Regions from separate parts of the Bacillus jepli genome, predicted to be linked through region 2. Evidence: riboswitches for the same ligand, from Rfam matches in the RefSeq annotation. Region 2 holds a riboswitch; each other region holds the start of a gene.
The links. A riboswitch is a leader RNA that binds a small molecule or an ion and turns the genes downstream of it on or off. The one in region 2 is predicted to bind thiamine pyrophosphate.
Positions count from the first base shown of each region.

Region 1: linked by a shared signal. The riboswitch ahead of thiT (energy-coupled thiamine transporter ThiT) and the one ahead of thiM (hydroxyethylthiazole kinase) in region 2 are both predicted to bind thiamine pyrophosphate.
Region 3: linked by a shared signal. The riboswitch ahead of ABC371_RS17540 (3-oxoacyl-ACP reductase) and the one ahead of thiM (hydroxyethylthiazole kinase) in region 2 are both predicted to bind thiamine pyrophosphate.

Region 1 covers NZ_JBDFMO010000001.1:1,083,754-1,094,328, forward strand. Annotated here, with positions in the region: gene ABC371_RS05595 (molybdopterin-dependent oxidoreductase) at 1-190, shown strand, start outside; gene ychF (redox-regulated ATPase YchF) at 310-1,410, shown strand; gene rpsF (30S ribosomal protein S6) at 1,610-1,897, shown strand; gene ssb (single-stranded DNA-binding protein) at 1,958-2,524, shown strand; gene rpsR (30S ribosomal protein S18) at 2,571-2,810, shown strand; gene thiT (energy-coupled thiamine transporter ThiT) at 2,897-3,466, opposite strand; TPP riboswitch at 3,541-3,642, opposite strand; gene ABC371_RS05625 (YybS family protein) at 3,872-4,801, shown strand; gene ABC371_RS05630 (DHH family phosphoesterase) at 4,830-6,803, shown strand; gene rplI (50S ribosomal protein L9) at 6,800-7,246, shown strand; gene dnaB (replicative DNA helicase) at 7,542-8,906, shown strand; gene ABC371_RS05645 (peptidoglycan DD-metalloendopeptidase family protein) at 9,282-10,575, shown strand, end outside.
Region 2 covers NZ_JBDFMO010000001.1:3,994,587-4,005,161, reverse strand. Annotated here, with positions in the region: gene ABC371_RS20465 (gamma-glutamyl-gamma-aminobutyrate hydrolase family protein) at 3-719, shown strand; gene ABC371_RS20460 (hypothetical protein) at 733-1,056, opposite strand; gene ABC371_RS20455 (HAAS signaling domain-containing protein) at 1,210-2,208, opposite strand; gene ABC371_RS20450 (PadR family transcriptional regulator) at 2,195-2,542, opposite strand; TPP riboswitch at 2,683-2,793, shown strand; gene thiM (hydroxyethylthiazole kinase) at 2,857-3,681, shown strand; gene thiE (thiamine phosphate synthase) at 3,668-4,312, shown strand; gene thiD (bifunctional hydroxymethylpyrimidine kinase/phosphomethylpyrimidine kinase) at 4,314-5,099, shown strand; gene ABC371_RS20430 (NAD(P)H-dependent flavin oxidoreductase) at 5,129-6,208, opposite strand; gene ABC371_RS20425 (class I SAM-dependent methyltransferase) at 6,261-7,031, opposite strand; gene ABC371_RS20420 (ATP-binding protein) at 7,155-8,417, opposite strand; gene trhO (oxygen-dependent tRNA uridine(34) hydroxylase TrhO) at 8,763-9,674, opposite strand; gene ABC371_RS20410 (TatD family hydrolase) at 9,728-10,510, opposite strand; gene ABC371_RS20405 (helix-turn-helix domain-containing protein) at 10,503-10,575, opposite strand, start outside.
Region 3 covers NZ_JBDFMO010000001.1:3,415,945-3,426,519, forward strand. Annotated here, with positions in the region: gene ABC371_RS17495 (Rieske 2Fe-2S domain-containing protein) at 1-475, opposite strand, end outside; gene ABC371_RS17500 (uracil-xanthine permease family protein) at 750-2,087, shown strand; gene hmpA (NO-inducible flavohemoprotein) at 2,186-3,406, opposite strand; gene ABC371_RS17510 (RrF2 family transcriptional regulator) at 3,580-4,026, shown strand; gene ABC371_RS17515 (RlpA-like double-psi beta-barrel domain-containing protein) at 4,150-4,596, shown strand; gene ABC371_RS17520 (hypothetical protein) at 4,641-4,784, opposite strand; gene ABC371_RS17525 (alpha/beta fold hydrolase) at 4,907-5,959, opposite strand; gene ABC371_RS17530 (hypothetical protein) at 6,146-6,277, shown strand; gene ABC371_RS17535 (DNA alkylation repair protein) at 6,393-7,055, shown strand; TPP riboswitch at 7,120-7,226, shown strand; gene ABC371_RS17540 (3-oxoacyl-ACP reductase) at 7,317-8,078, shown strand; gene thiW (energy coupling factor transporter S component ThiW) at 8,100-8,603, shown strand; gene ABC371_RS17550 (Na+/H+ antiporter NhaC family protein) at 8,642-10,057, opposite strand; gene ABC371_RS17555 (DUF421 domain-containing protein) at 10,141-10,575, opposite strand, start outside.

The sequences.
Region 1 (10,575 bases), 2.9 Mb from region 2:
TCGTGGAGAAATTACAGGAAAGGTTCAGATTTTAAAGGACTCAGCTCGAAATATCGTTTGCATTGATGAAGGACAATGGCATCTTTTTGGTGGTAGTGTAAATCAACTGACTTCACATGAGGTTTCCGATAATGGGCTTGGGAGTACGTTATATGATTGCCTTGTTGGAATTGAAAAGATTATCGAATAGATATTTGGTATACTTACGAAAGCCGTTTCTAGCCGAAACGGCTTGTGTTTTTGATGAGGAATATCTATAATTGTTGAAGGCTAGTTAGTATGTTACGGATAAGAGGAGTGGAATAATCAATGGCGTTAACAGCAGGTATCGTTGGTCTTCCAAATGTCGGAAAATCAACTCTTTTTAATGCAATTACTCAAGCAGGCGCAGAATCAGCGAACTATCCGTTCTGTACAATCGACCCAAATGTGGGGATTGTTGAGGTTCCAGATGAGCGTTTAAATAAATTAACAGAATTAGTACAACCCAAAAAGACTGTTCCAACAACTTTTGAATTTACGGATATTGCAGGAATTGTTAAAGGTGCCAGCAAAGGGGAAGGTCTTGGAAATAAGTTTTTATCACATATCCGTCAAGTGGATGCAATTTGTCATGTTGTACGTTGTTTTGCAGATGATAATATTACACACGTAGCGGGCAAGGTAGATCCAATTGCTGATATTGAGACAATCAATTTAGAACTTATTTTAGCGGATTTGGAGTCAGTAGATAAGCGTATTGATCGTGTTGCGAAGCTTGCAAAGCAAAAGGATAAGGATGCTGTTGCAGAACACGAAGTACTTGTTATGTTAAAAGAAGCATTTGAAAATGAACAACCAGCTCGTGCAATTGAATTTACAGACGAACAAATGAAGTATGTAAAAGGCATGCATTTATTAACAAGTAAACCAGTTTTATACGTTGCCAATGTTGGTGAAGATGATGTAGCTGAACCTTCTTCAAACGAGTATGTTCAATCGGTTCGTGAGTTTGCAGAAAAAGACAATGCTGAAGTTATTGTAATTTGTGCGAAAATCGAGTCAGAGATCGTTGAGCTTGACGGAGAAGAAAAGGAAATGTTCCTTGAAGAGTTGGGAATTGAGGAATCTGGACTTGATCAATTAATTCGTACTGCGTATCATTTATTAGGTCTTGCTACGTATTTTACAGCTGGTGTACAAGAGGTAAGAGCATGGACGTTTAGAAAAGGAATGAAAGCTCCACAGTGTGCAGGGATCATTCACTCTGATTTTGAGAGAGGGTTTATCCGTGCAGAGACAGTATCGTATGAAGATTTGCTTGCAGGTGGTTCGATGACTGCTGCTCGTGAGGCAGGTAAGGTACGTCTTGAAGGGAAAGAATATGTTGTTCAAGATGGAGATGTCATTCATTTCCGATTTAATGTATAAGGTATGTGTAAAGTAGCCACAGGACGAGTTCTCGTTTTGTGGTTTTCTTTTAAAAAAGTTGGACGCAGCTGAATAAAGTTAAACATTTCTTGCCTACAATTTATTCATGTGATATAATATTTTTCTGTGAGTAATTGAAAAAATTGCTCCTTGCTCTTTTTAGATAAAGAGCCGTTAGTCCAAAAGGAGGTGTAACGTGATGAGAAAATACGAAGTTATGTATATCATCCGTCCAAACATTGATGATGAAGCGAAAAAGGCTTTAGTTGAGCGTTTTAATGGCGTTTTAACTGACAATGGTGCGGAGATTACAAACGTAAAAGAATGGGGTAAGCGCCGTTTAGCTTATGAAATCAATGATTTCCGCGATGGTTATTACATGATTCTTAACGTAGTGTCTAACGCTGAAGCTGTTAGCGAATTCGATCGTTTAGCGAAGATCAGTGAAGACATTATCCGTCATATCGTTGTTAAAGAAGAAGAATAAGAATAAGAATATTTTAGAGTATAGACTCTGTTTCAATATCCTGTTAAGGAGATGGTTCTGATGATGAATCGCGTAGTTCTCGTTGGGAGACTTACAAAGGATCCGGAATTACGGTATACCCCAAGTGGAGTTGCAGTTGCAACCTTCACACTCGCAGTAAATCGAACATTTACGAATCAGTCAGGCGAACGTGAAGCTGACTTCATTAATTGCGTTGTATGGCGCCGACCCGCTGAAAACGTGGCGAACTTTCTGAAAAAGGGAAGTTTAGCAGGCGTTGATGGTCGTCTTCAAACGAGAAATTATGAAGGTCAAGATGGCAAACGCGTATATGTTACTGAGGTTGTAGCAGAAAGTGTTCAATTCCTTGAACCTCGAAATGCAAATGACCAACAGCGCAGCGGTGGAGGTAACTTTGGTGGCAATAATGGCGGAGGCTATGGTGGTAATCAAGGTGGCTACGGTGGCAACCAGGGTGGAAGCCAAGGCGGTGGCCAAGGTGGATACTCTCCATTTGGACAGAGTCAGAACCCAAATCAAAACCAAGGACCTACAAGAGTAGACCAAGATCCATTTGCGAATGATGGACAACCCATCGATATTTCAGACGATGATCTTCCATTCTAACTTGTAAGTTAATCTATAAAATGAAATTCGGAAGGAGGAAAAAGAGATGGCAGGCGGACGTAAAGGTGGACGTGCAAAGCGTCGTAAAGTGTGTTACTTCACAGCTAATGGAATTACACACATCGATTACAAAGAAGTAGATTTACTTAAAAAATTCGTTTCTGAGCGTGGTAAAATCTTACCTCGTCGAGTAACTGGTACAAGCGCAAAATACCAACGTAAATTAACAGTTGCTATTAAACGTGCTCGTCAAATGGCATTATTACCATATGTATCTGGTGAATAGTAAACAAAAGCGATGACTGTCAATGCGGTCATCGCTTTTTTTATGGTTATTTTTTGACGGGACCAAGAGAACCGTCCCTGTGGTTCTTACATTGTTTGCTTTTGTATGAAAAAACGAGGTGAAGCTACTATAAGTAATACTAAAACGATTGAACATGCAATAAAGGATCCTAGCATTGCAATGCTGTTAAATGTAAAGGAGTAAAACACAGGGTCCATTCCTTTTGGTGCATACATGCCCCAGTATATAAATCCAGCAAGAAAATGCCAGAAGTAACGTGCTACACTTCCTACAAATATTGCGAATACAATCATAACTAAAGCTAATCCTTTTTTATTTTTATTTAACATGTTTTGAACCGGACTTTTAAATAAACCAGCAAAACCGATAAAAGGAAAAGCAATTACAAATTCAATAAAACCTTGTAATGGATGAATAATTTGAGGGTCGAATACAAGTTGTAATAATCCCCATATTAATCCTGAAAGAAACCCTGTTTTGAATCCCCATCTTAAAGAAATAATAAATACAGGAACCATTGCAAAAGAAATGGATATTGTTGCGATTTTAATAGATGGTACAAATATGTCCAGTGCCAACGCCAATACTGCAAAAATTGCAGCTTCAATCATTGCCTGTAATCTTGTGTTTCTCATAAAAAAATCCCCCTTGAAGTATGTTGTAAAAAAACGCACCCCAAAGGAGAACAACTTTAATAAAAGTATAAGTTCTCAGGTAACTCTCACATCCCTACGCTAGCATTAACTAACAGGTTCGAAGGGTCTGAACTCTAATGTTCACTCTCAGCAAAATTGCTCCCCTTGTGGTTACGTTTATTCATTTAATTACTATCATAATAGAAAATAGGGAAAAGTAAAACAAAAAGTTTTTATAACAGGAGATATTCGACTAAAGAATGACAGGTTTCTATGTCAAACTTTGAAGACATCATGTTCAGTGGAGGTCCAAAAGTTGAAGACTTTCTAGTAAATCTTTAAAATAGAAAGTGATTGTTAAAATAGGCTCATGTTTTAAAGGGTCATATAAGTTGAGGTGAAAAGGTGAAAAACGCAAAAAATTTAACAGAAGGCGCCATGCTACTAGCTTTTTATAGTGTGCTATTACTTCTTACTTTATATATCCCACTATTAGGAGCTTTATTTTTATTCCTTTTGCCAGTACCATTTATTCTGTTTACGGTGAAATATCGGGTAAAGCAGTCATTCCTATTTCTACTAATTGCCTTTTTATTATCTGGGCTATTAGGTTCGGTTTTGGGGATTATACATACGATTGTGTTTGGAATAACAGGAATCTTACTAGGTGAGTTGATCAACCGAGGAAGAAGTGGTATCGAGCTTTTTCTAGGCTCCTGTTTATCGTATTTGTTCTCAATCGTGCTACTGTATGTAACAGCTATAGCAGTTCTGCAAATTGATGTATTTGACATGATTCGAGAGAGCTCACGGGAATCTTTTGCCATGGCTGAGAGTATAATGAGGGCAACAGGGGGCGAAGTGAATAAAGAGGCTATTGCAAAACTTGAAGAGTCAATTAACATGATGCAATACATCGTCCCAAGTATGTTCGTTTTGTTTGCGATGCTTCTAGCCTTTGTTACGGTAATAGCAATGAAACCAGTGCTTACCCGACTTCAAGTGAAAATGAATCCATTTCCACCTTTCCGGGAGATTACTTTTCCTAAGAGTATTTTATGGTATTACTTACTAATTTTACTTTTAAGCTTTGTTGAATTGGAAAAGGGTACGTTTGGGTATACCGCCTTTTTAAATCTCTTTTTTGTTCTGCAGTTATTTATGATAATTCAAGGTCTGTCCTTCATTTATTATTTTTGCCATCAAAAAGGAATTACAAAGGCTGTGCCAATTATACTGACAATCTTCACACCATTTCTCCTTTATATTATTCGAATCTTAGGTATAATTGACATAGGGTTTCAACTGAGAAATCGAATTAGCGGAAAGAAGTAAAACAAAGCTTTAGGGAGCTGAAAATTACATGCCAGATTTTTACAAAAGGAAGTTATTTCGCTATCCTATTTATGCATTGCTTGTGATAACAAGTATTTTTAGTGCAATTCTTGTTTATTTTAAATGGATGATCGGGTTAGCATGTTTTCTGCTCCTTGGATTTATTGTGTATTTTTTATTAAAAGCAAACTCAATTCTAAAAAAGGAAATGGAGCATTATATCTCAACCCTTTCGTATCGCTTAAAAAAGGTTGGCGAAGAAGCGTTAATGGAAATGCCGATTGGGATCCTGCTTTATAATGAGGAATTTCAGGTTGAGTGGGCAAATGCCTATTTATCGAACTTTCTTGACGCAGATACGCTGGTAGGAAGATCGCTTTATGAGGTTGAGGAACTGATTGTACCCTTAATTCAACAAGAGATCGAAAGTGAGACAATTACATTAAATGAGCAGAAATTCAAGGTCATCATAAAGAGAGAAGAACGTTTACTTTATTTCTTTGATGTAACTGAACAAATGGAAATTGTGCAATTGTATGAAGCAGAGCGAACTGTTTTGGGGATTATCTTTTTAGATAACTATGATGAAGTAACCCAGGGAATGGATGATCAACGAAAAAGCTCGCTTAATAGCCAAGTTACATCCATATTGAATGAATGGGCGAATGAGCATGGCGTCTTTTTAAAGCGGACTTCATCTGAGCGATTCATCGCCGTGTTGAATGAAGAGATCCTATCGAATCTTGAAAAAACAAAATTCACGATTTTGGATGATGTGAGGGAAAACACCGCAAAAGATAGCGTAGCATTAACCCTAAGTATTGGGATTGGAATAGGCGTTCCAACACTTCCAGAGCTTGGTGCGGCGGCGCAATCAAGTTTAGACCTAGCATTGGGACGTGGTGGAGACCAAGTTGCGATTAAACTTCCGAATGGGAAGGTTAAGTTTTATGGCGGCAAAACGAATCCCATGGAAAAACGGACCAGGGTCCGCGCACGAGTGATTTCACATGCATTAAAGGAAATTGTCTCTGAAAGTGATAAAGTCATCATAATGGGCCATAAATACCCTGATATGGATGCAGTAGGGGCTTCCATTGGAATTTTAAAAGTGGCACAAATGAACCATAAAGAAGGGTACATTGTTTTAAATCCAAATGAAATTGATTCAGGTGTAGGACGTCTACTTGAGGAAGTGAAAGAAAATACAGAACTCTGGTCCTATTTTATTACACCAGAACAAGCTCTTGAAATCGCTACAAACGAAACGCTGCTTGTTGTTGTAGACACCCATAAGCCGTCGCTTGTTATTGAGGAAAAACTCGTATCAAAAATTGATAAAGTAGTGGTCATTGACCATCACCGTCGCGGTGAAGAATTTATACAATCACCATTACTCGTATATATGGAACCATATGCCTCATCTACAGCAGAATTGGTCACAGAGCTTCTTGAATATCAGCCAAAGCGTAAGAAAATCGATATGCTTGAGGCGACTGCTCTACTTGCGGGAATTATTGTTGATACAAAGAGCTTTACGCTTCGAACAGGCTCAAGAACATTCGATGCGGCATCCTATTTACGTGCTCAAGGTGCGGATACGGTCCTCGTTCAGAAATTCCTTAAGGAAAACATGGATCAGTTTAAAAAACGTTCAAAACTGATTGAATCAGCGTTTATTTATAAAAATGGAATTGCGATTGCAAAAGGAAAAGAAAATGAGACGTACGATCAAGTGATGATTGCTCAGGCAGCAGATACATTGCTAACGATGAATGACGTAGTTGCCTCATTTGTGATTTCCATCCGCCATGATTTAAGAGTTGGAATCAGTGCTCGGTCATTAGGAGAGGTCAATGTCCAGTTAATTATGGAAGGTTTAGGTGGCGGTGGCCATTTGACAAATGCAGCTACTCAGCTTACGGACACAACGATCGAAGAAGCAGAAGAACAGCTACTTTTAGTTATAGATGAGTATTTAGAGGGAGGTACAAAGGAATGAAAGTCATTTTCTTAAAAGATGTAAAAGGTAAAGGAAAAAAAGGAGAAGTGAAAAACGTATCTGATGGATATGCCCACAATTTCCTAATTAAGCAAAACCTTGCGATTGAAGCGACACCAGCAAACATGAAAACATTAGAGGCAAAGAAAAATAAAGAATCAAAAGAAGCTGCAGAAGAATTAGCACAATCAAAGCAACTAAAAGAAAAGCTTGAGGCTTTAACGGTTGAGTTACAAGCAAAAGCGGGTGAGGGCGGCAGACTATTCGGCTCTGTAACTAGTAAGCAAATTGCCGATGAGCTTGCGAAAAAACATGGAATTAAAATTGATAAGCGTAAATTTGATCTTCCGGATGGAATTAGAGCATTAGGTTATACTAATGTCCCTGTAAAATTACACCCAGAAGTATCAGCAACTGTAAAAGTACATGTCAAAGAACAGTAATTTCCATTGAAAAAGAACATAGAAAACAGATAGAATGAAAAATGTGGTTTTGTTTACATACAGGATCACATTTTTTTCGTATAACAAGCTTTTTCATTTCGAAATTAGTATAATAGATAGATAGATAGATAAGAAAAGCGCAAGGCGCCCATTTATCGACGACAAGCATAAGACGAGCGCTGACAGAAGGTGCCTTTTACCTTCAGAAGCGATTGGCTTATGACCTCGAGTCGATGGTGCCTGGAGCTAGACAACAATCACAAAAATTTATACAAATAAAGGGAGTGGAGAATAGTTGAGTGACATTTTTGCTGATCGTATTCCTCCGCAAAATATAGAAGCAGAGCAAGCTGTTTTAGGCGCCATTTTTCTAGAACCGAGTTCACTTACTCTTGCTTCAGAAGTATTGATTCCAGAAGACTTTTATCGGACATCTCACCAAAAGATTTTTGACGCAATGCTAAATCTCTCAGATAAAGGTGAACCGGTCGACCTTGTCACGGTTACTTCTGAGTTAGCGGATGTCAAGATTTTAGATGAAATTGGTGGAGTTTCTTATTTAAGTGAATTGGCAGGCTCTGTTCCAACCGCAGCCAATATTGAATATTATGCGAAGATCATTGAAGAGAAATCGATTTTGCGCCGATTGATCCGCACGGCAACGACGATTGCAACGGATGGTTATTCACGTGAAGACGAGGTTGATTCTCTATTAAGTGAGGCCGAAAAAAATATTATGGAAGTGGCAAACCGTAAAAATGCGGGTGCTTTCCAAAATATTAAGGATGTTCTCGTCCAAACCTATGACAATATTGAAACCCTTCATAATCGTGTAGGCGATATTACGGGAATTCCAACAGGATTTACAGAGCTTGACAAAATGACAGCTGGATTCCAACGAAATGATTTAATTATCGTGGCAGCCCGTCCATCTGTTGGTAAGACAGCCTTCGCTCTTAATATTGCGCAAAACGTAGCAACAAAGACTGATGAGAATGTCGCCATCTTTAGTCTAGAGATGGGGGCTGAGCAGCTAGTGATGAGGATGCTTTGCGCAGAAGGAAACATCAACGCCCAAAACCTACGTACCGGCTCCTTAACACCCGAGGATTGGAGTAAGCTAACGATGGCAATGGGAAGCTTATCAAATTCAGGAATTTATATTGATGATACCCCAGGCATTCGTGTTAATGAGATTCGCTCAAAATGCCGTAGACTAAAGCAAGAAAGTGGATTAGGGATGATTCTGATTGATTACCTTCAATTGATCCAAGGAAACGGCAGAAGCGGCGAAAACCGTCAACAAGAGGTTTCTGAAATCTCTCGTTCCTTAAAAGCATTAGCTCGTGAATTGAAGGTTCCGGTTATTGCCTTATCCCAGCTTTCCCGTGGAGTTGAACAAAGACAGGACAAGCGTCCAATGATGTCAGATATTCGTGAATCAGGAAGTATTGAGCAGGATGCAGATATTGTAGCTTTCTTATACCGTGATGATTATTATGACAAAGAGTCAGAGAATAAGAATATCATTGAAATTATTATTGCAAAGCAACGTAACGGCCCAGTAGGAACAGTTTCGCTGGCTTTCGTCAAAGAATATAATAAATTCGTCAATCTCGAACGAAGGTTTGACGACGCTGGTATTCCACCAGGAGCGTAAAAAGGACGTGTCACAATTGTGATACGTCCTTTTTTTAATCTATGTCATTTTATCTATGAAATATGTTAAATGGATGCCTTTAGAAATAGGAAATCGACAGAAATTGCATAGTTCTATAAGTGGAAAGACCCAAGTCTATGTCAAAATCCTACAAAAACGTGTAAAAAAATGGAAGCAATGCTACAATTATATTACATATTGGAAACTAGTATACTATTTTTCAAATTCTATGGTAAATTAATAAAGTATAAAATAGAGAGATTTGTCGAACTATCGAATACGTCTTGGCGTATTTTGTAAGATAACGCTTTTCAACTCACAGGGTGAGAGGAACGAATTTTCGGACAAGCAACCTTTGTTCAGGGAGGAAAGACCGTGTCAAATCAAAATAATAATAAAAAAGCACCAAGAACATACATGACTTTATTTAAACGAGTTGCCATTACATCTGTTGCACTTTCAACACTTGTGTTTGGAACTGTATCTGCTGATACAAAAATTCAAACCGTGTATCACATATACATAGATGGCCAAAGAGTGGGAACAGTTGATTCCAAAAATGTCGTAGAAAAAGTAATTGATCAGAAAGTAAATTCTTTAAAGGACCAATATCAAGAACTAGACCTAGTCGCAGATAATGTATCCATCATAGAAGAACAAGCTTTTCATCCTACTTTTAATAATGTTACTACTGCAAAGAAGTTAGAAACGGAACTTGAAATTGCAGCGGAAGCTAAAGCTATTACTGTTGACGGAGAGCCAGTTGCATACCTTAAAAATGAGGAAGAAGCAAATGAAGCTCTTAAACAATTAAAATTACAATATGTAAACGAAGAAGAGTTGCAGCAACTTGAAGCTAGAGCAAACTCAGAAGAGCCTTTACCAGCATTAGCTGAAGGACAGTCTCGTTTATTAGACGTTTCATTTGTAGAAAAAGTTTCAATTTCAGACGAAAAAGTTTCACCTGAGCAGGTTAATAACCCTGCTGATACTGTTACATTGCTTCAAAAGGGAACTTTAGAGGAGAAAAAGTATCAGGTCAAAGAGGGAGATGTACTAGGATCTATCGCAGTTGACCATGATTTAAAAACTGCTGAATTACTAGCATTAAACCCAGGGATGACAGAAGATACTTTGCTTCAAATCGGACAAGAGCTAAATGTAACAGCATATAAACCATTTTTAACAGTTGTTGTTAAAAAAGAGCAAAACAAAAAAGAAACAATTAAGTTTGAAACAAAGGTAAATGAAAATTCAAATATGTTTAAAGGTGACAGAAAAGTAACCCAAGAAGGTCAAGATGGTGAAAAGACTGTTCACTATGAATATAAAATCATCAATGGCGTGACAACTGAAACAAATAAGCTTGATGAGTCCATTATCAAGGAACCAGTAACTGAGATTATCGAAAAAGGAACGAAGGTTGTTCCATCTCGAGGATCTGGTCAGCTTGCATGGCCGACAGTTGGCGGTTATATTTCTAGTCATGTTGGATATAGATGGGGAAAACTCCATAAAGGAATTGATATTGCAAGACCAAGCAATTATGCGATTAAGGCAGCTGACAATGGAACAGTAGTAGAAGCTGGTTATGATGGAAGCTTCGGTAATAAAGTTGTGATTAACCATAACAATGGAATGAAAACAGTTTATGCACACATGTCTTCCA
Region 2 (10,575 bases):
AGATGAATAAACCAATAATCGGTGTTACCTCACATGTTGAGTTGGATTCAAAACATACTCTGTCAAATGATTATATTCAAGCCGTCATTCAAGCCGGTGGCATTCCAGTTATTTTGCCAATCGGAATTGACGAGGATGTTTCACAGCTTGTTACTAAATTAGATGGACTACTTTTAACAGGTGGGGGAGACATTGATCCGTTTCTCTTCGGGGAGGAGCCGCATCCAAAGCTTGGGACGATTTCGCCTGGACGGGATGATTTGGAACCGGCCATTATTAAAGAGATGCTTGACGCGGATAAGCCAATCCTTGCGATTTGTCGTGGGATTCAGATTTTAAATATCACCCTTGGAGGGGATATGTATCAGGATATTTATTCGCAGCACGAGACCCAATTGCTTCAGCATTCTCAAAAAGCTCCTAGGTATCATCTTGCCCATTTTGTAAAAGCGAAGGAAGGTAGTTTACTAGCGTCGATTACTGGGACTACCGAGTTTAAGGTGAATACGGACCACCATCAATCGGTCCGCCATGTGCCACATCCACTCGATGTCTCTGGGGTTGCTTCAGATGGAATAATTGAGGCCATTGAAAGCACCGGTCATTCCTTTGTGTTAGGTGTTCAGTGGCATCCGGAAGGCTTGGCGGTGAGAGGTGATCAGATTTCAAAGCATATTTTTACTAGATTTGTAGAAAGTTGTTCAGAAAAAGGAGTTTAGCTTGGCTAAACTCCTATCTCCAGTATTCCAAGTACTCGTAATTATCTGTGGGAACCTTTTTAATCACTTCGTTTGCTTCATTTCGGTAAACCTCATACTCCCGGTAGATTTCTACTTTATTCCCATTCACGATTTCCGTTTTAACGAACTGCATTTCTAATTCAGGGATTAGTCCTTCGATTCCGTTTTTCTCGTCCGAATTTGCTGTTACTTCTTCATCAGAAGAAAGTCCAGAAACAGAAATGGCATTTTTGTATTCGAAGACATCATCTGCTTCAATTACACCTGTCACAAATATGATAAAAACAATGCCAATTGCAGCCAAAAATTTATTCAAGGTTACCAAACTCCTTTTTTCCATGTCTACTACTCATCTATATGCATTCTGAAAAAGGATTAGGACAACTAATCCCACAAGAGTTATTGGTAGTTTGTTAAATAAAACAAGGAGCCAGGAGAACCGTCCCTGCGGCCCCGACCCCCGTGGCTCCTAGTGGATGTTGGCTTTGCGAATTCCGTCAAAGATGTTGATCGCTGCAGATACGATGATTGAAACAAGTACAAGAGCTATGAACCATGTTTTAAAGTCAAAACCATCGATGCCAAATAAATCTGTCATATACAAGACAAAATCTTGATTTAAGATAGTAGGTTTTAAGAAGATTATGATGAATACAATGTTCGAAAATACTTGCAAGAGTGTATTGTAGATTGCCATTCTATTCGTCCATTGCCCTTTGATTAGTTTATATAGAGCTAATGCTATTTCCAAACCAATCACAACTAGAACGATTGGCCAAAAAGAAAGCAAAACCTCATGGTTTAAAGCTGGGATTACAAATTCGAGACCACCATCACCACCTTCATAAACACCTAGTAGTCGATTCGCATAAAAATAAGTGGTTACCCAAATTGAAATCCATAAAAAAGCGCCGAATACTTCAAGTTTTGAAATCGCTTTTTTCTTAGGAATATATGCGATTTTCTTTAAATCATCTGGAGTCCATTTTTGTAGGCTTGTGGTTAGTGGCTGATCATCTTTACTTTTATCCACTCTTTCAATTATGGCGAACACAAGTGTGAACCAAAAGAATGTTTGTATCGAAACCTCAATGATTCTCGCAATCCCGAAGCCTATTGTGTCTAAAACCAAATTAATAATAGCTTCATCACCTTGATACCCGATAAGATATTCTGCAAATATCGAGATGAGAGCAACTACAGCGGCAATCGGTACAATCATTTTTAGTAAGTTGACGTACACGTCGAAATAACGTGGACCAATAAGGTGCATGGGCCGGTCGCGATAATTATTAGCCAATTTTGCTGGGCTTCCTAATTTTTCGAGCACGGTTTTGACATCCTCTTCGATATAATCATCAGGCAACATATCCTCAATGGTCGACCGTAGTTCAAGTGCGATATCGGCACGCATTTTTTCAGGAAGCCGTCTTGTAACCTCCTGAATGTAGATATCAATCAGATTCATAATCTTCCTCTCCCTCTAAAAGGCTGTATAGCTCTTTTGAATTTTGAATCCATTCCTTTTTTAGCTGTAAAAAGATCTCGAGCCCGTATTCACTTAATACATAGTACTTACGGGGTCTGCTTTCAGATGTATCCCAACTGCTCGTCACCAATTCTTGTTTTTCAAGGCGGCGTAGCAAGGGATATAAGGTACTTTGGTCGATTGCAATTCCGGATCCCTCTAATAATTGAACAAGTGAATATCCATATTGAGGGGTTCGTAATTGACTTAATACCGCTAGTGTCAACGTTCCTCTTCTAAGCTCTGTCATTAATGAGTTTAATAAGTTACTCATTCACCCACCTCATTTTTTATTACTATATGTCATACAGTATTTAATTTATACTATGTATCGTACACTATTGTTGTTACGAAAGCAATGACCCATTTTAAAATAATGACAGATTTTTTTCGTATGGTATAATAAAGACAAGTAAATATGAGTAGGGGAGCTCACACATGTGGGCTGAGAGTAAGCGAAATGTAGCTTAGACCCTGTAACCTGATTTGGATAATGCCAACGTAGGGAATTTGTGTAAGTATGTGCGTTCATGCGGTATATCTATTTTAGGTATACCGCATTTTTTATTTTGTATAGGAGGATGAAGGATGTTTGAAAAAATTTTAGCAAATGTTAGGGAAAGCACACCGCTTGTACATAATATTACTAACTATGTGACGGTAAATGACGTTGCAAACATGGTCCTTGCTTGTGGGGGTTCACCAATTATGGCAGATGATCCTAAGGAAGTGGCAGATATTACAAATATTTGTAGCGCTCTTGTCATCAATATTGGTACATTAAACGAGCGTACGATTGAATCCATGATTTTAGCAGGAAAAGCTGCTAATAAAGTTGGGAACCCCGTAATTTTGGACCCAGTTGGGGCGGGTGCATCTAGCCTGAGGACTAATACTGTCTATCGCCTATTAAACGAAGTACAGTTTTCCGTAATCCGAGGGAATCTTTCTGAAATAAAAACCGTTCATGCTGGTAGTGGGTATACAAAAGGTGTGGATGCCGCCGCAGAAGATGTGATTAATGAAGGAAACCTCGATGAAATGGTTCAGTTTGCAAAAAGGGTAAGTGAGCAAACACATGCTGTTATCGCTATTACGGGTGCGATTGATATCGTGGCCAATAAGGATAAAGCCTATGTAATCAGAAATGGGCATCCATTGATGTCAAAAATCACAGGGACAGGTTGTATGCTTACATCCGTTGTCGCTGCTTATTGTGGTGCAAATCCTCAGGAAATTTTAAAAAGTACGGCCGCTGCGGTGAGTGCGATGGGATATTGCGGAGAACTTGCACACCAAAAGGTAGAAGAATTAAATGGTGGAACTTCATCATTTAGAACGTACTTGATTGATTGGATGAGCAAGCTAGACTTTAGATTACTACAAGGTGGGATGAACATTGAAAATCGATAAAAATGCAATGCTTTTATATGCAGTAACCGATCGTGCTTGGACAGGCAATCGGACTTTAGTCGAGCAGGTAGAAGCTGCATTAGTGGGTGGAATTACCTTCCTTCAACTCAGAGAAAAAAATCTCGAGTATGATGAATTTTTACAGGAAGCAGTTGAACTAAAAAAGTTAACGGCTTTTTATCATGTTCCATTTGTTATTAACGATAATGTGGAGGTTGCGCTAGCATGTGATGCGGATGGAGTGCATGTAGGGCAAGAGGATATGCCGGTTGAAAAAGTTAGGGATATGATTGGACCAGATAAAATTCTTGGAGTTTCTGCTCAAAATGTAGAACAAGCCATTGCAGCAGAAAAAGCGGGGGCGGATTATCTTGGTATTGGGTCTGTATTTCCAACGAACACAAAGTTGGATGCAAAACCGATGACTTTTGAAACGGTCCAAGAAATTTGCCAAAGTGTTTCGATTCCGATCGTTGCAATCGGTGGAATTACGAAAACCAATATCTTGGAATTGAGTGGTAGTGGGGTAGATGGAGTGGCTGTTGTATCCGCAATTTTTGCACAGCCTGATATCACCGCAGCAACAAAAGAATTACGAAAACTTTCAACTGAGATGGTAGGGAGAGATTGACATGAAAAAGGTATTGACGATTGCAGGCTCTGACTGTAGTGGCGGAGCAGGAATTCAAGCCGATATTAAAACAATCACCGCTCATAAAATGTATGCAATGAGTGCGATCACGGCTCTGACTGCTCAAAATACAACAGGAGTATACGGGGTGCTTGATTCGACTCCGGAATTTGTTGGCCAACAGTTAGATTGCATTATGACTGATATTTTTCCGGATAGTGTAAAAATAGGGATGGTGTCCTCACCTGAAATTATCGATAAAATCGTGGAAAAGCTAGAAGAATATCAACCATCAAATATTGTCGTGGACCCAGTCATGATTTCTACAAGTGGTAGTAGACTATTGAGTGAATCAGCGATGGATGCGCTCATTACGAGATTGATTCCACTTGCTACGATCATTACACCTAATATACATGAGGCTGAAGCACTTTGTGGTATGGATATTCACTCGAAGGAAGACATGCAGGTGGCGGCTCAAAAATTATCTGACATGTATAAGGGTGCGATTTTGATCAAAGGGGGGCATCTTGAGGATACAGCAGATGATCTCTTATATAGTGATGGGGAGTTCACATGGTTCCCAGGAGGTCGTATCGATAATCCAAATTCCCATGGCACAGGATGTACGCTATCCTCAGCTATCGCTTGTAATTTAGCAAGCGGCTTGAATATAAAATCAAGTATTCAAGAGGCAAAACGGTATATTACGGGAGCTTTAGAAGCGGGACTAGACCTTGGAAAGGGAAGTGGACCGCTTAATCATTGTTATGCCTTAAAGAACTAATAAATGGAGCAGTGGATTTTACGTAAAATTCACTGCTTTCCTATTGTATTTTTCACTTCAGACATGATTGATTCTATTAATGTTTTAGCACTTTGATTTTTGGATAACCGTGGACTTTGTCCAGACCAAAGGGACATGTAGTCCTTGTTATTTTGTGAACCTGAAGCTTTTCGGATATCCTGTGTAAGTGAATTTTGAACCGGAAACTCAGGCAGATCTTTTTCACAATCCTGCAAGCTTAAAATAAAGGGGTTGATGAGTCCTCGTGCCGGCTTTCCCGAGAATGAACGCGTAACTACTGTTTCGTCTTCGCAAGCATGAAGGATCGCATCCTTATGTACTTGATGTGCGCCACTTTCAATACAAGTTAAAAATGCAGTTCCGATTTGAACAGCCTGTGCGCCTAAGTAAATGGAAGCCATAAAACCTCTTCCATCCATTATTCCCCCAGCAGCAATAACGTGAATATTTACGTTATCAGCAATCTGTGGGATAAGGGACATTAAACCGACTATGTTATCCTTCTCCTCATTCATAAAGCTCCCACGATGTCCGCCAGCTTCACTACCTTGAGCAACCACCATATCCATTCCTGATTTTTCAACTTCAATTGCTTCCTTAACAGTCGTAGCTGTCCCGATTAACATCATATTATGTTCCTTTAATTCCGCGACCACACTTTTGGAAGGAATCCCAAATGTAAAAGAACAAATAGGTACCTTTTCTTCAATCACAACTTTGATTTGTTCAACATATTTTTCGCGTGCATCGTGAAAAGAAGGAAGTTCAACATGAAGCTTTGGAGGTAAATTTAATTTTTCTCGTATCGGGTTGAGTAATTGATTAGCTGATTTGACTTTATCTTCGTTAGCGTCAAATTCGTTCGGAACAAATAAATTAATTCCGAAAGGCTTTGAGGTTAAGCGTTTTATTTCTCTAATTTGTTCGCGAATTTGAGCTGGCGTCATATATCCTGCTCCAATCATACCTAAGCCTCCGGAATTTGAAACAGCCGCAACTAATTCTGAAGTTGAAATGCCCCCTGCCATTGGAGCTTGAATAATGGGGTGTTCAATTTTTAACAGATTGGTCACTTGATTCATCAACAAAACGAACGCCTCCTCATGAGGAATAGAGTGGAGGAATTACTCCACTCTATTCCTAAAGTTTTGTTCCTTTTAAAACAACAGCTTCTCCTTGGAAGGAGATGATTGTATTATTCTCCACTTGAATCCGAAACTTTTGTTTGATTTTACTAGAAGCGTTTAGCATATAATCGGTTAATTCTGATTTCTCAGAATCTGACAAATGCATGCGGTCACACCAGCTCTCAAATTCAAAAGTCTTTTCAAAACGATAGAGTTCTTGGATTTCAAATCCTTCATTTTCAAGCATTTGGAACCACTCACTCTTTTTCCAAGCACGGAAATGACTATAGTCTCGCTTTTTTTCTACCATATTATAAAACTCATCAAATTCATCGTTTTCAGGAGCAACATTATCATCTAACAAGAACTGACCACCTGTTTTTAATACTCGTGATACTTCACTCACAAAGCTAGCAATGTTAGGAAAATGGTGAGGTGCAATTCGGCAAGAGACGATATCAAATGTTTGATCAGAGAATGGTAGATTTTCAGCATCACCTTCAACAAATTCAACATTCTGATGACCATTTCCTTTAATGAATTTTTCCGCAGCAGCTAACATTTCAGGCGTTAAGTCAAATGCTATGACCTTCCCGACAAGTGGAGCAAGGGCATTTGCAGTATGTCCACCACCAGTAGCAATATCAAGAGCCAGTTCCGTGCCTTTGGTGTCTGCCAACGATACTAATGTTTGTAAATCTCCACCTTTTCGATGACCTTCACTTGTTACATAAGATGCAGCGCTTCGACCAAATTGGTTTTTTACGTCATTTTTTATGTCCATACTGTTTCCTCCATTCCCTTACTACCTTCATTCTATAGGAAAATTTTACATAAGGATATTATTAAAAGATTATATAATGAGATAAGAAAAGGTTATGGAAGGTGAATTAAAAAACCCCACATATTAGTCGTGGGGCTCACTTAAGGTAAGGGCAGATGGGAATTGGAAGGTAAATTCGGTTCCTTCTCCAACTGTGCTTGTCACACGAAGTGTTCCTTTCATTGCTTTTACAATTCCATAGACAACCATCATGCCTAGACCTGTTCCTTTTGATCCTTTTGTAGAATAATAGGGCTCACCGAGTCTATCAATCTGTTCCTTTGTCATCCCTATTCCTGTATCTCGAATGATAATGCTTACATTTTGCCTGTCATATCGTGTTTCTATGTATAGTTGTCCACCACCGGGCATTGCTTCGATGGCGTTTTTCATCACATTGATAAAACATTGGTGGAACTTCTGACGATCTCCTTGAATCGAGCCAATCAATGCAAAATTTGTAATCACTTCAACGGAGTGCTGATTCGCAGTGGGCCTCAAAATCGAAATCACCTGTTGCAATTCCCGTTTAATTTGAAGAGTTTCCACCGTATCTAACGCAGGTTTTGAGAACGTCAAATAATCTTGAATAACCCTTTCGGCGGATATTAATTCATCTTTAATAATTAATAGGTACTCCTTTTGTTTGTGGCGGGGGAGGCTATTTGACATTAACAACTGTACAAATCCCATTGCAGCCGTTAAAGGATTTCTAATTTCATGAGAAATCGCTGCACCCAATTGTTCGACGGCATGAAGTTTTTCAGATTTTACAATCGTTTGCCGCATAAGAATATTGTTTCGATAAAATTCAGTTATATAAGACAGGATGCCTAAACCAATTGCTGGTATGACTAAATATGCAAACCACGCATCGTAAAAATTGATATTCGGTTTTGAAACTAGCAGTGCTGAAGCGGTGAAAAAGGATAAAACAAATGTCATAAGCACCGAGACCAATACACGTTTCATTGAATGCTGTTTCCAAAACCATGGATATAATTTCCACAAAATGACGGCTAGAGGGAGGTAAAGGGCAATCGTCGCATAAAAACCAAAGTTTATGCCGTAGATTCCTCTAATTACAATGACCGTTAAGCATAAAATCGGTCCAATCCCTAGATAAAGACCTCCTATTAAAACAGGAATCAGTCGAAGGTCAAAATAGTGTGTAGGGGTAGGTCGATAGGAAAATTTAAAGCAAACCAAGATTAGGACAACTAATCCGATGTAAACTTCCCATTTTGAAAGGGTAAGGTTTCTTTTTCGTTCAAACCAGATTAATCCTATAAATGAAAGAATAATTAATAATGAAAGGTTAACCAAAATGTGCTTCGTAATTTCCATAACTCACCTTCCAAAATAGTAATAAAGTTTTATAATATATAAAATAGTTCGACATTATATGATGATTATAATATAGATTTACCTCTTTTGGTAAATATAAGCAAAATTTTTGGCGGAAAACAGAAAAATGTTAATGAAAATGATGCTTTTTACCTATATTTATTACTCTAGTAATTAATCATTATTTACTAAATGTAATTAAAAGAAGAAGAACAAGGGAAAATAGTTTTTTCTTCCGAAGAGATACAAGATATTGGAAAGTGAATAACGTATTAACAGGTGGATATATTCTTAGAAAAACAAGCTCAAAAAAACTGCTCAGTTTTGATCTGAGCAGTTTTTCATTCACACCAATTGATGTTCTTTTACATAACGATTGTGTGGGTGGTCCTTACATTCTTGACTGCAGGCTCTGTAATGCTCGTGCTCACAGTCTTCGCAAAGAAGAAGATGCTTATTGCACTCTGGGTTTCCGCATTTCACGTAACGTTCTTCCGGTTTTCCACAGTGATGGCATTTCCCAACGATCGTTTCCTCACCAGTACGGTTAACAGGTACTGAAATTCGTTCGTCAAATACATAGCATTTTCCGTCCCATAAAGCACCTTTAGCCTCTGGGTCATATCCGTATGTGATGATGCCACCTTCAAGCTGTGAAACATCTTTGAAACCTTCTTTTACAAGAAAACCAGAAAATTTTTCACAACGAATGCCGCCTGTACAATAGGTTAAGATTTTCTTATCCTTGTACTCACCTAAGTTTTCCTCGACCCATTTTGGCAGTTCGCGGAAGGTTTCGATGTCGGGGCGTATCGCACCTCTAAAATGACCAAGATCGTATTCATACGTATTACGTGCGTCAAGAATAATGACATCTTCTTGTTGCATTGTTTTAAGGAAGTCCTTTGGAGGTAGATGCTTTCCTGTGATTTGATTTGGATTTAGGTCCTCCTCAAGACTCAAATTGACAATCTCTGGCTTCACCTTCACTTTTATCTTTTTAAAAGCATGTCCTTCACTTTTCTCGATTTTGAAGATCATGTCTGAGAAACGGGAATCGTTTCGCATAAACTCCATGTATTTTTCTGTTTGCTCCACAGTACCCGAAACCGTACCATTTATTCCTTCTGTTGCAACAAGGATTCTACCTTTTAATCCTAGTTCAGTACAAAATTCAAAATGTGCATCTCTAAACGCTTGTGGGTCATCGATTTCGATGTATTTGTAATATAGTAAAACTTGATATTCCAATTTTATTCACCTGTTTCATTTAATGCTTTTTCTTTTAGTATGATATCAAAAATGTAGGTTCATGTTAAAGTACTTTTTAATTCCTGGTAGCAATGATGCGTATTTAATACGAGTTGTTCCTGTAATTTGTGTTCATTCATTCCATACAATGTGGCAAGTTGACTACTTATTTTCTCTAAAAATAATGGAGTAGTGGGTTGATTTTTAAACTCACCTTCAAATGGCCATGGACCATCGGTTTCGATTAAAAGCTGTGAAAGAGGAACCAGTTTTGCAAGCTTCTGATCGCGGGTGCGGTAGCAAACTTCAGGTGTAACTGAAATATAATAGCCAGCATCAACAATTTTCTTAACGATATCCTGAGGAGCTTTCAACCAATGGAAATGTGCAGTAGGAACTTGTTTTTGCTGCAGTAGGTCAAAAACCAGTTCTGCTTTATCGTGAACGGCATGCAGCGCTACTGGTAACTGATGTTGAACAGCAACTTCAAGACAACGAGACAAAAAATCCAAATAATGCTCGATTGAATAGGGAAGCTTTTCAAGATTGTAATGTGGTAGGCCAATTTCACCGATTGCCACAAGCTTTTCCCTTTCAGCTTGTACTAATCCCGTCCACTCTAAAAAATCTTGTTCATCTGGTAGCGGTTGTTCAGGATGAAATCCAACAGCAGCATGGACAAAGTGTGGAAATTGATCTCTTAATTCAAGCGTCCGATAAGAGGAGGGGAGATCATTGGAAACAGCAATGACCCCATTAACTCCAACTTCCTGCCATTTTTCTATTAGTGCTGGAAGCTTTTTTACATTATATTGTTCAAGATGAATATGGGCATCAATCATGATTTTCACCTTTTAGCGTACTAATCTTATGAAAGGTTTCCTTACTAAATTTTTTAAAAGGAGAA
Region 3 (10,575 bases), 580 kb from region 2:
CATCAAGGAAGTTCTCGACAACTCTTGGTGGGTTCGCATTAATTTCCGTTTGTCCCCATAAAACATTATGGTAGCTTTCATCAACAAACGGGCGATAAGTAAACATTCTAGGATTATTATTATTTAAATTCACCCATACATAGCCATATTCTTCACGGCAAGAATACTTAATTGCCTTTGCTTTTAATGGAATCTTTCTTCCTTCAGGCAATTGAGGAATCTTTGTACAATCTCCTTCAGAGTTATATTCCCAGCCATGGTATGGACAAACGAGCTGCCCGTCTTTTACACATCCTAATGAAAGAGCTGCACCGCGGTGTATACAAAGGTCTTTAAAAGCATGAATACCTTCTTCTGTTCTAAATAAAACAATTCTTTCACCTAGTACGATCACTTGTTGTGGTTCTTCTTTAATATCTTTAGCTTTTGCTGCAACAACCCATTGATCTCTTAATACTTGGTCTTCAACTAACATGACCAATCCTCCTTGTTTTGTGTAATTCCTCATTCCATTTTATATAGATAAATGATTAAAGTCAACGAAAACCGAACATTAATAAATTAATAAAATAAAATATTCGTATTTAGTATTTACATTTTTAAAAACCTTTTTTATAATGCAAATATGCTATACAACATGTTAATAGTGTTATTTCACACATTCATGCTGTATTCCATTGGCTACAGGAGTTTATACTCTGAAAAAATATTATTTAAGTTTACTAATTTTATAAAATGGGGGAAGAAAAGTGGACCAGAATTCACAAAGTCCGAACTTAGCCGTCGGAGTCAATGACAAAATTAGTGTTGGTAAATCGCTTTTACTAGGTTTTCAACACGTTCTAGCAATGGATCTATATATTGCTCCAATTATTATTGCGGGGCTTCTAGCGTTGAACACAATGAATACAACTTACTTTATTCAAATGTGTTTTCTTGCAGCTGGTATCGCCACACTTATTCAAACAATTGGTGGTTTAAAATTACCTGTTGTTCAAGGTCCATCCTATGTGCCAATCGGTGCCCTTGCAGCTATCGGTGGAAAGCTAGGACTAGGAGCTGTATTCGGGAGTTTAATACCAGGGGCTTTATTAATTGCAATCCTAGGATACCCACTAAAAGTTTTTGCAAAAACAGTGAGAAAAATTATTCCTCCACTAGTAGGGGGTACTGTAATTGTCATAGTTGGAATTTCATTAATGCCGAGTGCATTTAATAGCATTTACACCTCTCCAGGAAATGTTGGACATAATGTGATTATCGCTGCTGTTTCAGCAGGAGTTTTATTGATTTTTATGTTACTTGGTCGTAAAAAATCGGGGTATGGAACATTTTTCCGTTTAGTATCCGTTATTTTGGCGATTCTAGTTGGAACTATCACAGCGTCGTTCTTTGGTACAGTAGATTTTTCAGTTGTTAAGGAAGCAAAGTGGATTTCATTACCAAGCTTCTTCCCATTTGGACAACCTATTTTTGATCTTCAAGCCATATTAACAATGGTATTTATCTATATGATTATTTTGATTGAAACAACTGGGACTTGGTTTGTTGTATCAACAGTAACTGGTGAAGAGTTAGATGACAAACGTTTGAATCGTGGTTCTGTAGGTGAAGGGATTGGTTGTTTTGTAGGTTCTTTAGTTGGTGGAACACCAGTGACAGGTTATTCGTCAAATGCTGGTATAATCGCAATTACTGGTGTTGCTAGCCGTATGGCGATTATTGCTGCAGGGGTTATTTTAATTTTCTTAGGGCTTATTCCAAAACTCTCTGCAATAATTACTTGTATTCCTCAGCCTGTTATCCAGGGTATTTTTGGAGTTGTTTGTGTTGCAATTGTAATGAACGGTTTAAAAGTTATTCAACATGTTACAATTGACGACCGTAATATGATTGTAATCGGCGTTCCTATTCTCTTAACGGTTGGAACAATCGTATTACCAAAAGAGATTCTATACAGTGTTCCTGATTTTGCTAACTATATTCTATCTTCTGGTACAGCTGTGGGAGCAATCGCAGTATTGATTCTCAACTTGCTCATTCCTGAGGAAAAGAAGAAAAAGATAAAAACTGAATCCTTGTCATAATCGTAAAAGCCACCTAGTAAAAGCTAGGTGGCTTTTTCTAATTAAAAAAACCCTCAATTTCATCATAGAAACTGAGAGTCTATATAAGAATATTAGTTTTATGCAGTTACTGCTTCTGCGGATTCCTCTAATTCACTAGCAGGACCGAAAAATTCGAAATGAATATTTTCAGATGCAACTCCCCAATCCTTTAATGAGCGGTATATCATTTTCATAAATGGTACTGGGCCACAGAAATAGAAGTCGGCTTCTGTTGTACCAACAGTTGCTTTTAACCAATCAAGGTCAATGAAGCCTTCTTTATCAAAATTCATGTCTTGACGATCTTGGTCAGTAGGGGCAGAATAAGCAACGAAATTCTTCACATTCTCATGTTTTGCTGCAAGTTCTGCAACCTCATCTTTTAATGCGTGAACCTCACTATTAAGTGCACCATGGATGAACATAACTTCACGTTCTGGCTGTTGCTCTACAATTGTATTTAACATGCTGACCATTGGTGTTAATCCAACACCACCACTTAATAAAATGGCAGGAGTTTCTTTTGCTTCAAGAACGAAATCACCAGCTGGAGCACTTACAGTGATTACATCACCTTCATTAATTACTTGATGTAAGTAATTTGAAACGACACCATGTTCTTCGCGTTTGACACTAATTCTGTAATAGTCTTTTCCTGGTGCATCTGAAAGGCTATAGTGGCGGATATGTGTATATTCATCACCTTCTGGCTGAACTTTAACAGTTAAATATTGACCAGCTTGATACGAAGCAATTTCTTTTCCATCCTCAGGCTTTAAATAGAAGGAAGTAATAACTTCACTTTCCTTCACTTTACGGTCTACAACAAAGTTTTTGAATCCTTCCCAACCTCCAGGCTGTTCCTTTGCTTCCTTATACATTTCTTTTTCCACGCCGATGAACGCATCTGCAATTGCTCCGTAAGCTTCAGCCCAAGCGTTGATGATTTCATCTGTTGCAGCATCTCCTAATACTTCTTTAATTGCACCAAGTAGGTTTTCACCAACGATTGGATAATGTTCAGGTTGGATTCCTAATGCGCGGTGTTTTTGAGCGATTTGTTTAACAACAGGAAGAATAGCTCCTAAGTTATCAATATGAGCAGCTGCAGCATAAACTGCGTTTGCTAAAGCTGTTTGCTGGCGACCTTGTCTTTGATTTGCATGGTTGAAAATATTTAATAATTCTGGGTTATTTTTAAACATACGTTTGTAAAAGTGAGATGTAATATCTTTACCGTATTTTTCAAGTACTGGAACTGTGCTTTTTACGATTTCAATTGTTTGTTGACTAAGCATTAAAAGACGTCCTTTCTAAAACAAATATTTAAAATACATGTTTATAATATAACGACAGTGTAAATAAAAGATACCTTTTGAATACATCTTTTGAAAAGTTGTCACATTTACAGTAAAAGCAGGACTTTCGTGCTATACTTAGTTAGAACTCATCAATATAAGGAGTTTTTCCAATGAGGTTAACAAATTATACGGATTATTCTTTACGTGTATTAATGTATTTGGCTATAAAAAATGAAGAAGAATTGTGTACAATTCAAGAAATTGCAGAAGCTTATAATATATCAAAAAACCATTTAATGAAGATCATTCACCATTTAGGGAAGCTAGAATACATCAAAACCATTCGTGGACGTAATGGAGGCTTTAGGCTCGCGAAGCATCCAAAAGATATTAATATTGGGGAGGTAGTGTCGAATACCGAGGACGACTTCAATATTGTGGATTGCTTTAAAGAGGGAGGAGGCTATTGCTCCATTTCACCATCTTGTAAACTAAAACATGCATTAAATGAAGCATTACAGGCTTTCATAAATGTATTGAATGGGTATACGTTAGAAGATTTAGTGACGAATAAATCAGACTTGCTCAATTTATTTCACATTCAGGATCATAAATAAAGAATTTCCATGTCCGCAAAGACCTAAGTAGAACTCTCCAATAGGAACCAATACTAGTCGTATTACATACATTTAAGTAGACGAAGTAATTAGAAAATTGGTTTTTAAAGGAGAAGGAGAGAGATGATAAGACCTACGTCTGGTTATTACTGCCCTTATTGTCACGGATACTTAGAACCGCGGAACATGTATGATAATAATTATTATCACCAGTATGTGCCGCAGTACTCGGCACCTTACTATGGGTGGGATTGGAATCGAAATCCCGATACGATTTTAGGAAAAGCAACTTGGACTTGGGGCGGTACACCAACAAAATGTGAAATGGGATGGTCCTATGACCACAACATGACTGTAGCGGTAGGAGAAAATAGCCCTTTTAAATGTGGTCAACGTTTACGGATCCGAAATGTATCCTTTGTTCCAAATCAAGATGTAATTGTAACAGTAGTTGATCAGGTGAAGAAATACCCAGCAAATCGAATTAACCTTCATCGTAAAGCATTTGAAGCTTTGGGTGCATCACCAAGTGTTGGAGTCTTAAATGTAGAAATTACACCACTCGACTAATATTGACTAAAGGAGAACAATGACCATTGTCCTCCTTTTTCAATTTATTCCTCTAAATCACTTTGAACGGTATGTTCGCGATGATTTTCCTCATCATTTTCCTCAAGAAGATTTTCTGAATGCAAAGCATCATAAGCAGGGTTTGTGATATAAAGAACCTGGTTCTTTACATGTTCTTCTTTCTTCATAGATTCCCTTCCTTTCTCATGTATTATTTTACTAATATGGCTTTTTGAGCTTCTTTTTACACATATTAACCATACAAAAAAAGCCATCTCGATCGATGGCTCAATTTTATTAGTATGTTATTTTATACCTGTGTGGCTAATAGTTCTTTAAGATGTTTGTCAATCTGATCAAAGTAGGCTGGACCTTCTACACCGAATAAGCCAAAATGACCGCATATACTTTTGATTAATCGAAGCTCACTGTTTGGAATCATTTTTTGTTCGCCTTCACAGTCTCGTGGAGGGAAGAACATGTCCTCATCAATCGGCATAACAAAGGTTTTTGCTTTAATTCTTCCAAGCGCCTCTTCGAGATTTCCGTTTGTCATTCGACTTACATCCCCACGTTGCCATTTCCATGCCATCGTTAGTAACGCATTTGGATCCATTGCCGCAAAAAGAGGCTGTAAAAAGTCGTAAACGAATTCGTTGACAGAATTGACCCCAAATAGGCGCCATTGTTCTTGTTTGTAAAATTCTGTGCTAAGCCCCATAACGGCCCATATTTTTGCATGTCTATTTAATCCTTCGACTACTTCTGTACAAGACTGGTAGTTTCCGTTTTTCCAGCCTGGATCTGAAGTTATGGCATCTATTAAAGTTTCTGTAAAGATGAAATCGTGTGTCGTATTTTTGGCAGTCCCAGCAATCGGTGCAGCACGCTTGACCATATCCGGATATCTCACAGCCCATTCATATGTCTGTTGGGCTCCCATTGATCCGCCTACAACTAAAGCAATTTCTTCAATACCGTACTTTTCAGTAAGGAATTGATGTTGAGCACGTACATCATCGCTAATTCTGACCTTCGGAAAGTTTACCAAACTAATAGGAGCGGGACTGTTATGCGGGGAACTTGATAGTCCATTTCCAATTTGGTTGATAATAACAATAAAGTATTTACTAGGATCTAGAGCTCTTCCTTCTCCTATATATGGCTCATAGGCCTTGTTTGTACCTGAAAACCAAGTAGGGAGAACAATCGCATTATCCTTTGCTTCGTTTAGTTCACCGAATGTCGAATAGGCAAGCTGACAGTTTGGAATCATTCCACCTTCTTCTAGTGTGAAATCTCCTAAATTATGAAGTTCAAAAGGACCGTGGAACTCTTGGCTATAAAATGAATTCTCAATCAAAGTGGGAACCACCTTTCATTTTTTATTCTACTTATACAATATATATAGAAGAAATCTACTTTTGAGAACGGCTAGATGGACAAACTTATTAATAAACTTGAATTTTTTTTGAAAATAAGCACGTTTTCATTTCCCCTTCATATACTACTTATTGTGTGAGAAAACTGTTAGAAGGGAAGTACGAAGATGAGCAACGAGATTAAAACACCAGTTTCAAATGATTACAAGGACAAAGAAGGCTACAAGGTAATCGAAGTAAACCTTAACACTCCAACAGAAAACTTATTTGCTGTTGTTACACCTATAAAGATGCAGTAGTTTCCTCTAAATACTATCTTTTCGTGCGTATTCTTACATAGAAAAGATGGTATTTTTATTTTGCTTATAAAAGGCAATAACGTACAATAAAGGAAACGTAATAAAGGAGCATGTTATGAACGAATTAAATGATCTTGTTGAATTATTTGAAACGAATCGAAATGAAGAAAATGCAGAACCAATGAAGAAATATATGAAAAACCTGTTCCCATTCCTTGGAATAAAAGCACCGTTAAGAAGACAATTAATGCGTGATTTTTATAAAGAAACAGGTATTTTACAACAAGAAATTAATCTTAAGCTTGTCAAACAATTGTGGATGAAAGAAGAACGCGAATATCAATATGCAGCATTAGACTATTTAGTTAAGTCTCTAAAGAAAATAAATAGCAGCCATTTACTATTTATAGAGAATCTCATTATCACCAAATCTTGGTGGGACACGGTAGATATTCTTGCCCCACATCTTATTGGAAAAATCGCAAAAGAAACACCCAGCATAATTGAGGATAAAATCGAAAAATGGACATTCAGTGACAACATATGGCTAAAACGTTCATCGATATTATTTCAATTAAAATACAAACTAGAAACAAATGAAACATACCTATACAAATACATAAGAGCTAATGCAGATAGTAAGGAATTTTTCATCCAAAAGGCAATCGGTTGGGCATTAAGGGAATACTCAAAAACTAACCCAGATTCAGTTCGTGAATTTATTAATGAAACCACACTGGCGAAATTAAGCATTAGAGAGGGGAGTAAATATATTTAAAGGCTAGCGATCAATTACCTTTACATTTTTGTCTGAACATACTATGCTTATAGAAAGAATATTCGCAAACTACTAGGGGTGCCCGACTGGGCTGAGAGAAAAACGGACGTTTTTTAACCCTTTGGACCTGATCCGGGTAATACCGGCGGAGGAAAGTAGAGTGGAAAACTTCCATCTTTTCTTGCTACCTAAGCCAGGTCCATATATGTGGATCTGGCTTTTTGCGTATTTCTTATCATACTTTATTAGGAGGCTACTAGAATGAAATTACAAAATCAGGTTGTTCTTGTTACCGGTGGTGCACGTGGACTAGGAAAGGAAATTGTAAAAGCATTTGCAAATGAAGGAGCGAAAGTGGTTATCAATTACTTCAAAAGTGAAGCAAAAGCTCATTCTCTAAAAGAAGAAATTGGTGAAAACGCAATTGCAATTCAAGCTGATGTGAGAAATCGTGAGCAGGTAAAGAACTTATTTATTGAATCGAAAAAGCATTTTGATCAACCTATAACAACAGTTGTTAATAACGCTTTAATAAATTTCCGTTTTGATCCCATTGCAAGAAAAAACGCTGAAGAGATATCATGGGCAGATTATCACGCACAGCTCGAAGGAGCAATCCGAGGGGCTTTACATACAACTCAAGCTGCAATTACTGACATGAAGGAATTAGGTTTTGGTCGAATCGTGACTATTGGTACAAATCTCTTTCAAAACCCTGTCGTTGCCTATCATGATTACAACACTAGTAAGGCAGCACTTTTAGGATTTACTCGAAACATGGCAAAAGACCTTGGGGCTTATGGCATTAACGTTAACATGATATCAGGAGGTCTACTTCAAACAACAGATGCAAGTTCGGCAACTTCTGAAGAGGTTTTCCAAATAATTAAGAATTCAACACCTCTTCAAAAAGTCACGACACCAGAGGATGTTGCGAATGCGGTTCTTTTCTTTGCATCACCTTGGAGTAAAGGTGTAACTGGACAGAACCTAGTCGTTGATGGCGGATTAGTAATGGACTAAATTTCAAAAGGAGGATTAACAGTGAATAAAACATTAAAAATGACAATTACAGCGATGTTTGTCGCAATAGGAACAGTTACAAGCCATTTGTTTGCAATACCAATCGGATTTACAAAAGTGTTTCCAATGCAACATTTTATTAATGTACTGTCGGCAGTCATTTTGGGTCCAGCATACGCAGTACTTCAAGCTTTTTCAGTATCATTACTTCGAAACATGCTAGGGACAGGTTCATTATTTGCCTTTCCAGGAAGTATGATTGGTGCGTTTTTAGCAGCCTTTTTATATTCAAAAACAAAGAAAGCTTCTATGGCAATGACCGGTGAAATTATCGGAACCGGATTATTAGGAGCGATGGCTTGTTATCCAATCGCCACACTCATACTTGGTCAGGATGCAGCGCTTTTTGGGTTCGTGCCCGCGTTCATTTTTAGCTCAATTGCAGGATCTATCTTTGGGTTTATTATCGTTGGCATCGTATTAAAAAGCCCTGCCTTTAAAACATATCAAGAACGAAATCTTTAACATCGGAAAAAGACTAAACAGTTAGCGTTTAGTCTTTTTTAAATCATTAAACCACCTATGATATATAGAACTGTTGCAAGTATCCCACCAATCGCTGAAACTTTTAATTTGTATTGAGCATAATCAACTAGGTCTAGATCTAAAATCGATGCTGTTGTAATAGTTGTATCACCAAGTGGGGATGTCAATGCTCCAAATGCTCCACTCGCAAATACAGCTCCCACGGTTAATGGGATTGAGGCGCCTGTTGATAAAGCTAGCGCAATCCCAAGCGGCATAAATAACCCCCATGTTCCCCATGAGGATCCAATAAAATAGCCGACAACAGAGCCTATTATAAAAATCGTTGCAGGAGTTAAAAATCCAGGTAGAAATGAACCTAAAGTTGAACTAATAAATGTTGAAAATCCGAGATCTTCGGCTGATAAAGTTATGGCCCATATTAAGATAAGAAGGCTAATTGCCTGCATCATTTGATTGCCACCATCGTAAAAATGATACATGATTTCATGTAATTTCTGCTTTCGAAACACATAAAAGACAAATGTAAAAATGAGGGTGATGAACACAGCCAACAGCATCACAAAAGTCGCGTCAGCCATCGAAAATGCTTCAAAAACCGTTTGAGCACCGAGTGATTTGCCGTCCTCCCATAAAAGGTAAAGCGATAGTCCTAATAATAGAAAGACCGGGACAATTAAATGCCAAGGCTGAGCCTTTACAAGGGATAACTCTCTTTTTATCCCCATTCGGTGAAATTCGTGCTCATTTTCTTCTTCGTCCTGATTTTTTTCAGAACTTGATTTTGTTTTGGAAGGCCATAATGTTTGAATAATTCCAATAAGAAGCATCACGATTGCATAAAAATTAAACAGGATACTAAGCAGGAAAACTTCATAAGCAGTCATACCTAAATCAAGTCCTTTGATACCACCTTCAACAAGTGAAACCATAAAGCCAACAAACGCCGTTGCAACTGGTAAAAGTACAATTACCGATTCGGTTGAAATATCTAATGTCATACCGACCTTCTGTTTTGGTAGGTTCATTTTTTTGATGAGTTGTTTAATAATAGGGCCAACCATCATAATCCGAAACATTGGCATCATAAAAGTAAAAGGGAGTGTGAGCCAAATTAACCCGAGCAAGCCTCGCTCAGTTTTAATTTTCTCCCCAATCCATTCTGTAAATCCTTTAATACCTCCGGCGATATTCATCATCCCAACTAAACCACCGAACACATATAAAAAGCTTACGATTTTAATATTGGTTGGGTCTGATAACGTGGTCACGATATAAGTTATTGCTTGCTGTGTTCCAGCTAATAAATCAGATGTAACAAGAATCGAACCAACTAATAATCCTAGAACAAGTCCAGGTAGAATATCCTTTAACCAAATCGCCATGCCGATTACAATTAAAAAAGGAATTAGAGAGAGCCATGAATGTTCCAAACCAATGTCCTCCAATATACAAAAATGTTCATTTGGTTAGTATGACCAATTTGGAAAGGAAGTATTTTGAATGCAAAGTTTCTCTATTGATATAGAAATATTGTTCCAAGTAAAATTTCGTTGAGTGTTACATTCTTAGAGGTTGTTTGGAGTTTTTGCAATAGCCAATCTTCATTTTTCCCAATTTGCTGTAGGACTTTATAGTCTATCTTTTTCTCCTTAATAATGGTCTTAGGATAATGAAATGGCTGGACAGGAGCATTAAAGGAATTCGGAGTTAACGGTTGGTGTTCACTTTTTAAAAAGATTGATATAGATCCGCCAGGCTCCCAAGATGCTAAAGCAACCTTCTGAATTTCTTCTATTTTATGCATCCTTAATTCGGATAAAAGAACATCGATTGAAATCCTTGCTTTGTTCAAATTTTTATAAAGCACTTTTCCGTTCTCAATTAGTGGAATCGGTGCAGGAATAAACAACTTTCTTATCCTAGGTAAACGTAGACTTAATAAAATACC